2 regions of the Shewanella sp. POL2 genome follow, and region 2 is predicted to be linked to the other one. Evidence: predicted binding sites of a transcription regulator. Region 2 holds the regulator's gene; the other holds the start of a gene.
The links. The regulator MetJ, encoded in region 2, represses methionine synthesis genes. The targets are predictions, from matches to a motif close to TAGACGTCTAGACGTCTA.
Positions count from the first base shown of each region.

Region 1: a site for MetJ is predicted at 2,496-2,513, ahead of metH (methionine synthase). Genes of this name have one in related genera too.

Region 1 is NZ_AKZL01000037.1:33,560-37,936, reverse strand. Features, by position in the region: gene metH (methionine synthase) at 1-2,394, opposite strand, end outside; gene SHEWPOL2_RS11755 (histidine phosphatase family protein) at 2,618-3,340, shown strand; cobalamin riboswitch at 3,516-3,740, shown strand; gene SHEWPOL2_RS11750 (ABC transporter ATP-binding protein) at 3,864-4,377, shown strand, end outside.
Region 2 is NZ_AKZL01000097.1:5,243-9,619, forward strand. Features, by position in the region: gene SHEWPOL2_RS18865 (bifunctional aspartate kinase/homoserine dehydrogenase II) at 1-841, opposite strand, end outside; partial or broken gene metB (cystathionine gamma-synthase) at 853-2,017, opposite strand; gene metJ (met regulon transcriptional regulator MetJ) at 2,230-2,544, shown strand; gene SHEWPOL2_RS18880 (sulfite exporter TauE/SafE family protein) at 2,652-3,395, shown strand; gene nrfD (NrfD/PsrC family molybdoenzyme membrane anchor subunit) at 3,528-4,377, opposite strand, start outside.

The DNA.
Region 1 (4,377 bases), on a different contig from region 2:
CATCACGCCTAAATCGAACACTTCAAAGCCATTGCAGGCAAGCACCACGCCGACAATATTCTTGCCGATATCGTGCACATCGCCTTTTACGGTCACCATCAAAATCTTACCGTTCGACTGACCTGCGACTTTTTCTTTTTCAATAAAGGGATTGAGGTAGGCCACGGCCTTTTTCATCACCCGCGCGGATTTGACCACCTGTGGCAGGAACATTTTACCCGAGCCAAACAGGTCGCCGACGATATTCATACCGTCCATTAGCGGGCCTTCAATCACATCCAGCGGACGGGAGGCAGCTTGGCGAGCCGCTTCAGTATCTTCGTCGATAAATTCGGTGATGCCTTTCACCAGCGCATGGGCGAGACGTTGATTAACTGGCCATGAGCGCCATTCTAAATCTTCTTTTTTAGCGGCACTTGAGCCATCGCCACGGAATTTTTCAGCAATATCAAGCAATTGCTCGGTATTGCTCGAGCCTTCAACCGGGCAAGGCAGGTTGAGCACCACGTTCTCGACCCGTACTTTAAGCTCTGGGTCGATATCGTCAAAAATCGCTAACTGGCCCGCGTTGACAATCCCCATATCCATACCGACTTTAATCGCGTGGTACAGGAATACTGCGTGAATCGCCTCACGCACTGGGTTGTTACCGCGGAAGGAGAACGACACGTTCGATACCCCGCCCGAAATCATCGCGTGGGGCAGGGTGGCCTTAATTTCTTTAATGGCATCAATAAAATCGACAGCATAGTTATCGTGCTCATCGATACCCGTGGCAATGGCGAAGATGTTCGGGTCGAAGATAATGTCTTCGGGCGGAAAGCCGACCTTATCGACCAGCACGCGGTAGGCGCGGGTACAGATTTCGACTTTGCGCGCCTTCGTATCGGCTTGGCCTTGCTCGTCGAACGCCATAATAATGGCCGCCGCGCCGTAGCGTTTAACGAGGGTTGCCTGCTCGATAAACTTCTCTTCGCCTTCTTTGAGGGAGATAGAGTTAACAATACCCTTGCCTTGAATACATTTGAGGCCCGCTTCAATCACTTCCCACTTCGAGGAGTCGATCATAATCGGCACGCGGCTGATATCTGGCTCAGAGGCGATAAGATTTAAGAACTTATGCATCACCTCCACGCCATCGAGCATGCCTTCGTCCATGTTGATGTCGATGATCTGCGCGCCGCTTTCTACCTGTTCACGGGCGACATCGAGCGCCTGTTCGAACTTGCCTTCTTTGATCAGCTTTAAAAATTTGGCCGAGCCAGTAACGTTGGTGCGCTCACCCACGTTCACAAACAGGGTTTGGGCGTCGATAGTGAGCGGTTCCAAACCTGCTAAACGGCAGGCGACGGGGATCTCGGGTAATACGCGCGGGGCAAACGGTTCCACCGCTTCGCGAATGACCTTAATATGCTCGGGTGTGCTACCACAGCAGCCGCCAATAATGTTGAGCATGCCTTCACGGGCCCATTCTTGGATAACGCTGGCCATGTCTTTTGGGGTTTCATCGTAACCGCCAAACTCGTTTGGTAGACCCGCGTTAGGGTGCGCCGACACATAACATTCGGCGATGCGTGACAGTTCTTCAACGTAGGGACGCAGCTCTTTTGGCCCAAGGGCGCAGTTAAGGCCGATAGATAACGGCTTGATATGGCGAAGGGAGTTATAAAAGGCTTCGGTGGTTTGTCCGGTAAGGGTTCGGCCCGAGGCATCGGTAATAGTGCCGGAGATCATCACTGGCAAACGTGCTGGCGAGTTAGCGCCAAAGAGTTCATCGAACACGGTTTCGATGGCAAATAATGCGGCCTTAGCGTTTAAGGTATCGAAGATGGTCTCGACCATAATGATATCGGCGCCGCCTTCAATCAGGGCGCGGGTCGATTCGCAGTAAGCGGTCACTAACTCATCAAAGTGGATATTACGATATCCGGGATCGTTAACATCGGGGCTGATAGAGCAGGTACGGTTAGTGGGTCCTAACACACCGGCGACATAACGTGGTTTACCCGTGGCTTTTTCGATTTCATCACAGGCCTCACGGGCGAGGCGCGCACCTTCACGGTTAATTTCGGCGGACAGCGACTGCATATCGTAGTCGGCCATGGCGATAGTTGTGGCGTTAAAGGTGTTGGTTTCAATAATATCCGCACCGGCTAATAGGTAGTCGGTGTGAATTTGTTTGATGATGTGTGGCTGCGTGAGCACTAAAAGATCGTTATTGCCCTTAACGTCGGTATGCCAATCCTTGAAACGCTCGCCACGGTAATCGGCTTCTTCTAGCTTGTAGCCTTGGATCATAGTGCCCATGGCGCCGTCTAAAATCAGAATGCGCTTTGACAACTGGTTGCGAATGTCTGCCAGTGTTTGGCTGGCTCGATGGAGAGATATCGCCATAAATGATTACCTTTACTACAGCTAAGTTGAGTCCAAAAATATGCAATTCTGCGGTAAATTGCATTTTATTATTGAATGTCGTTCGTTATGGTTTGGACATTTATACGTATAGACGTCCATAATACGCGACATCGGATTGTCAGGGCAAGGTGAAAGTCATTAGGAGCGAGAATCTAGAATCTAGAATCTAGAGTTTAGGTCCTAAGATTTTTAAAAGGCATATATGAAACAAGTTCGCTTATTACTGTTACGCCATGGGGAATGCGAGGGCGGGGCCATTTTACGTGGCAGAGTCGATGTTCCACTGAGCGAGAAGGGCTGGCGGCAGATGTTGGCAGCAGTCGCTTTGCAGGCCAGTGAATGCCACGGTATTTACAGCTCCACCTCAAGGCGCTGCGCTGAATTTGCCAAGGAGTTGGCGCTGGAGCCGCATTCCAGCTTGTCTGAGAGTTCACATTTAGCTGCACCAACGCCTTCGCCGCTTGAGGTCAACCTACTGGAGGATCTACAAGAAATGGATTTTGGCGATTGGGATGGTCGCTTACTCGATGAGTTATATCAACAGGATGGCGAGCGCATGGCGGCCTATTGGCAAGATCCTTGGACCGTGTCGCCGCCCAATGGTGAAACGATGGCAAGTTTTGAGGCTCGTATCGATGGCGCAATAGAGCAGATCCTCAATAAAGAGTTTGCCCTGCTGGCGTTGGATGATGAACAGGCCCACGGCGAGTGTAATGCCGATGCACCCACAGCCAATATCTGGGTTTTGACCCACGGCGGGGTGATCCGTCATTTAATGGCAAGAGCATTGGGGGCGGTGAGAACGGTAGGGTTTTACAGTCAACTGACTTTACCGGTTGCCGCGGTGGTGACGATTAATGTACTCGAAGATAAACATGGGACTCGATACTGGCGCTTAGACTGGCCATCGGGCCATGCTGATTGAGTTTGAAATCTCATGCTAAATGGGATGATGAACATTTTCTGATTTAAACTGCATTGCCTAATGAGCAAGATATAGGATAATGCTTTTCCCTGACGTTTGAGCGAGATAGCACATGGTGTTCGCTAAGTTTAAATGTCGCAGAAATAGGTGTTGGGAATTTCGCTTTATCCTGCGCTATTCGCTTAAGGCAATAGTCGTTATAAACGCCGGATCAACCCAAACATAATAGGGAATCGGGGTGCTGCCCATCAGCCAGCCCGAACTGTACCCGCAACTGTGAGTAGTTAAAAGAAGTGCCTAGAATCTAGAGCCTAGAATCTAGAACCTAGAACCTAGAACCTAGAACCTAGAACCTTCTTTGCTACAAGTCAGGAGACCTGCCTATTTCTGTTTTCGCTGCGTGCAGCCTTAGTTCTCGAGCGGGTGACTCGAGGGAGCAGAAAATGATATTGATACGTTTCGCCCTGTGGCCCATGGTGCTACTGGGTTTGGGTACAAAATATGCCTGTGGGAGCTGCTTTAAATGAAGCCTTCCACGTCAACAGATGTGCAATCTTCGGCGGTGCTAGCTAATGTGGCACTCAATGTCAGCCAATTAAGTTGGACCATCGAAGGCAAAACCATTCTTTCAGGGATTAACTTTGCCCTACAACGCGGTGAAATGCTGGGATTAATCGGCCCTAACGGTGCGGGTAAATCCAGTTTACTGCGTTGTATATATCGTTTTATTCGCCCAACTCTGGGGCAAATCAGTTTGTTTTCGCAGGACATTAACGAGCTTTCGCCCAAGGCATTTGCCTGCAAAGTAGCTGTGGTGCAGCAGGATACGCCGCACTATTTTGATATGACCACAGAGCAACTCGTTGCTATGGGGCTCACGCCCCACAAAGGGATGTTCGATACTAATTCCAGCGGTGATAGTGAAAAAATTATCAAGGCGCTTGAAAAGGTAGGTCTTAGCCATAAGCGCTATCAGCAATATGAAAGGCTCTCCGGCGGTGAGAAACAACGGGCACTGATTGCCCGCGCTATCGTGC
Region 2 (4,377 bases):
AGCTTGAACGCACAGCCAAGCTCACCTCAGTGTTAAACAGCGGCTGTAAAGTGCGTGAATGCAACACAGGTGAGCCTAAACGTGCCAAGCGGTCGGCTTCGGCAAGTGACATGCTTTTCAGTAACTTGGCATCGTTGATCTTATTGGGATCGGCGTTGAACACCCCTTCCACATCGGTCCAAATGGTCACGCGCTCAATGTCGGCAAGGCTAGCAATTAGGCTGGCGCTAAAGTCAGAGCCATTGCGACCCAATAGCAAGGTATCGCCACGCTCGTTGGCGCAGATAAAACCGGTGATCACTAGGCGCTCGTTAGGGTGTGCGGCCAGTAAGGCTTGCACTTTGGCGCGGGATTCTTGCACACGAATTTGCGGCACGGCGGCCTCATCGGCTACGAGAATCGAGCAGGCATCCACATGGCTTGCGGCCACGCCAGATTCACGCAGCAGCGCTGCCATCAGGCGCGCCGACCAACGCTCACCAAAACTCACCACATGGTTAATTTGGTAATCATTGCGTACATCTAAAGATAATAGACTGATTAACTGAGCTTTATCTGTGGTTAAACGCTCGCGTAAATCCCGCGCTTGCTCGTTGGATAACAGCTGTTCAATCAAGCCTTGCTGATAGCTGATAAGAACTTGTAATTCTTCTTGCCATAATTGGTTGCTATCGCGCAGGGACAATAATTTATATAAAAAGTTAGTGGTTTTACCCGCGGCAGACACCACCACCAGATCATCACTATGGCCATGGGTTAACAGAATATGGGCGACTCGGCGATAACAATCGGCATCGGCTAAGCTGGAACCACCAAATTTATGTAAGTGACAACGTGCCATCTATTATTCCTCTACTGACAAGCCGCTACGGCGGCCAATCCTGCTTGAATATCTGCAACTAAGTCGTCGGCATCTTCAATACCAACCGACAAACGTAATAGGGTGTCTTTAATGCCAGCTTCAAAACGCGCCTGCGGCTCCATCGCCCTGTGGGTCATGGTCGCGGGCACGGCTACGAGACTCTCGACGCCGCCTAAACTCTCAGCCACGCTGAATAAACTTAAGGCATCTAAAAAGGCGACCACTTCGGCCTCGCCGCCCTTAAGCTCAAAACTCAGCATAGCGCCAAAGCCTTTTTGTTGCTTGGCGGCAATGGCATGGCCGGGATGATCCACAAGGCCTGGGTAATACACTTTGCTCACCACTGGGCTGCTAGTCAGTAACTCCACAATACGCTGGGCATTGTTTTGGTGCTCGCGAATGCGCACGGCTAAAGTACGCAGGCCGCGCAGGGTTTGATAACTATCAAACGCGCTACCGGTTAAGCCTAAGGTGTTCGACCACCAATGTAAGGTCTCACCAATTTGGGGATCTTTGGCGATCACCGCGCCGCCCACCACATCGCTATGGCCATTAATGTATTTAGTGGTGGAGTGGATAACGATATCGGCGCCGAGTAATAGCGGTTGCTGCAAAAATCGGTGACAGGAAAGTGTTGTCCACTACCACTAACGCGCCCACACCGTGGCTCGCCTTGTCGATAGCCTCAATATCAACCACCCGCAGCAAAGGGTTGGATGGGGTTTCAATCCACACCATTTTAGGTTGCTGAGCGATGGCCTGCGCAAGTGCTTGGCTGTCGGTTTGATCGACCACCAGCAATTTAAATTGGCCTTTTTTCGCTAGGTTGGTGAATAAGCGGTAAGAACCGCCATAACAGTCGTGGGGCACCACCAGTAAATCATCTGGACCAAGCAACGTGGTGACTAAGGTAATGGCGGCCATGCCAGTGCAGGTCACCACACCGGTTGCGCCTTTTTCCAGCTTAGCTAAGGCATCGCCTAAGATGCTGCGGGTAGGATTGCCGGAACGGCTGTAATCAAATTCGCGCGGATTTTTATGACCATCGAAGGCGTAATTCGTCGACAGGTAAATTGGCGGCACCACGGCGCCATATTGAGTATCGCTTTCGATACCCTGACGCACTGCCAATGTGGCTAATTGACGCTCTGCCATGGGTGGACTCCTAAATTCGGTAGACTGATAGAGATGTCTGGACGTCTAAATGTACCTAAGCCCAGTGGTATCGTCAATAGGCGTTAAGACGTTTAGACGTCTAAACATAAAGAAATCTGTTTGCAATCGCTAAGAAATAGTAGCAATAATTTGACTGTAATCTGTAAGGGTTTAAAATCTGCCCCGAATTTAGCGTTATAACAGGTGAGTCAATGACTGAATGGAATGGGGAATACATCAGCCCCTATGCTGAACATGGCAAGAAGAATGAACAAGTAAAGAAAATTACTGTGTCTATTCCGCTCAAAGTGCTAAAAGTCCTCACGGATGAACGTACGCGTCGTCAGGTCAACAACCTGCGCCACGCAACGAATAGCGAACTGTTGTGCGAAGCATTTTTGCATGCCTACACCGGCCAGCCTCTGCCTGATGATGCCGATCTGTCGAAAGAGTGCCCAGACAGCATCCCCGCTGAAGCGAAGCGGTTGATGGACGAAATGGGGATCGAGTGGGAAGACATGGAATAACGCTTAAGCGTCCATAATCCTGCCGTAACTAATTATTAGGGATCGTTAATGCTCATCCGGCGTGGTGGGTTAAAGTAACGATCCCTATTTTGTTTTGATGGAATCCTATGTTCTCCTTGATCGATCCACAAACGCTTGCCATCGCGTCTGTGATTGTGTTTTTAGGTGCCCTCACCCAGAGTCTGATTGGGTTTGGCTTAGCCGTGGTCGCCAGTCCGTTGCTGTATATCGTCGATCCCCAATTAGTGCCTGCCCCCGTGATTGTGATGGGATTTTCCATCGCGCTACTCACCCTATTGCGTGAACGCGGCCATTTAGAATTCAATGGCTTGCAATACGCGCTCATCGGTCGAGTGCCCGGTGGCTTTATCGGTGCTAGCCTATTACTGTTTGCGCCGCAGCCGATTCTTGGTCTGGCGATTGCAGCCATTGTGGCAGTCGCCGTGGTGCTCAGTTTGTATAAATTCAGTCTGCCGGTGAACAAAGCGACTCTGTTTGGCGCGGGAGTCGTCTCGGGGATCTTTGGCAATATCGCCGCCATTGGTGGCCCTCCGATGGCGATTTTATTGGCGGGTAAGGATGCTTCGCAGTTTCGCGCGGCGTTATCGGCCTTCTTTATCTTTAGTTCGACCATTGCCTTGGCGATTCTTGGGGTGACGGGCCTACTCGAAATCAAGCACTTTTGGCTGTCGCTAATGCTATTGCCCTCGGTCTTTTTAGGCTATCTCGTGGCGGGCAAACTGGTGGGAAATGTGGATAAACATAAGACCAAGATGGCGACCTTAGCCCTCTGCGCTATCAGCGCCTTAGTGCTCACGGTCAAATCAGTGATTGAGTTATTACCGCAATAACCTCATGCCAATCGCAGCCATAAAAAAAGCACCGTTTAACGGTGCTTTTTGTTGCTGTGGATACGAGTTGTCATCCATTCGAGCATCACTTAATCGCATTTAAGTGATGCTTAGTGCGCTAGCATCAATACGTTAGCTTAAGTAACTTTGGCCTGCATACACAATAAAGTGTCTCAGGGCGAGCACGCCAGTTAAGCTGGCACAGGCCACCATAATCATTGCGCCCTTAGTGTGGCGAGTCGCTGCGGGAAGCAGCATAAACAGCAATGGCACACCAAAGCCAATCCCCACGACACCAATCCAGAATACGCTTGCCCACACGCCAGAGGTGAGTGATGCCAGTGCCGCAGCCGCCGCACCGCCCTTAAAGTACAAGGCGCAGAACAACATAAACAGGAACATGATTTCGATTGCCATCACTGGCAGCTCTAAGCCATGCATTTTAGCTAAGGTCTTGTCGTGGCTATCGGTTTTGAACATTACCAGCGCCAGCACCGCATTGGCCGCCGCACCCGCTGATAAACCCGATACCAAGAACAGTGCAGGCAATACCGCAGTGTTTAGCATCGGATAGGCATTCATCGCCGAGATTAAGAAGCCTGTGTAAGCGCCCACACCAATGGCGAGGACAAACAACAGCACTTCAATCAGCTTTCTAAAGGGCATCAGCAGCTTAGCGATAGGCGCGAGGAAACCTAAGCCCCACTTTGGCAAATCGTCACGCAATACTAAAATCGCGTAGGCAAATGCCAAGGGTGAGTAAGCCAGCAGCGCTAATACCCCAATCGCCATAACGGACTGGAAGTTGTAGTTAATTAAGATCAACCAGAAGTGGAAAGGCTTAGTTAAATCAAACACTAAACAAGCCAAGCCTAAGCTGATTGCCACAGGGCCAATAATTGCTGCGGCCTTGAGGATATTGCTCTCAACTTGTGTTTGTTCTTGATTGAACCAACGCAAACCAATGCCAATCAGCAAACTT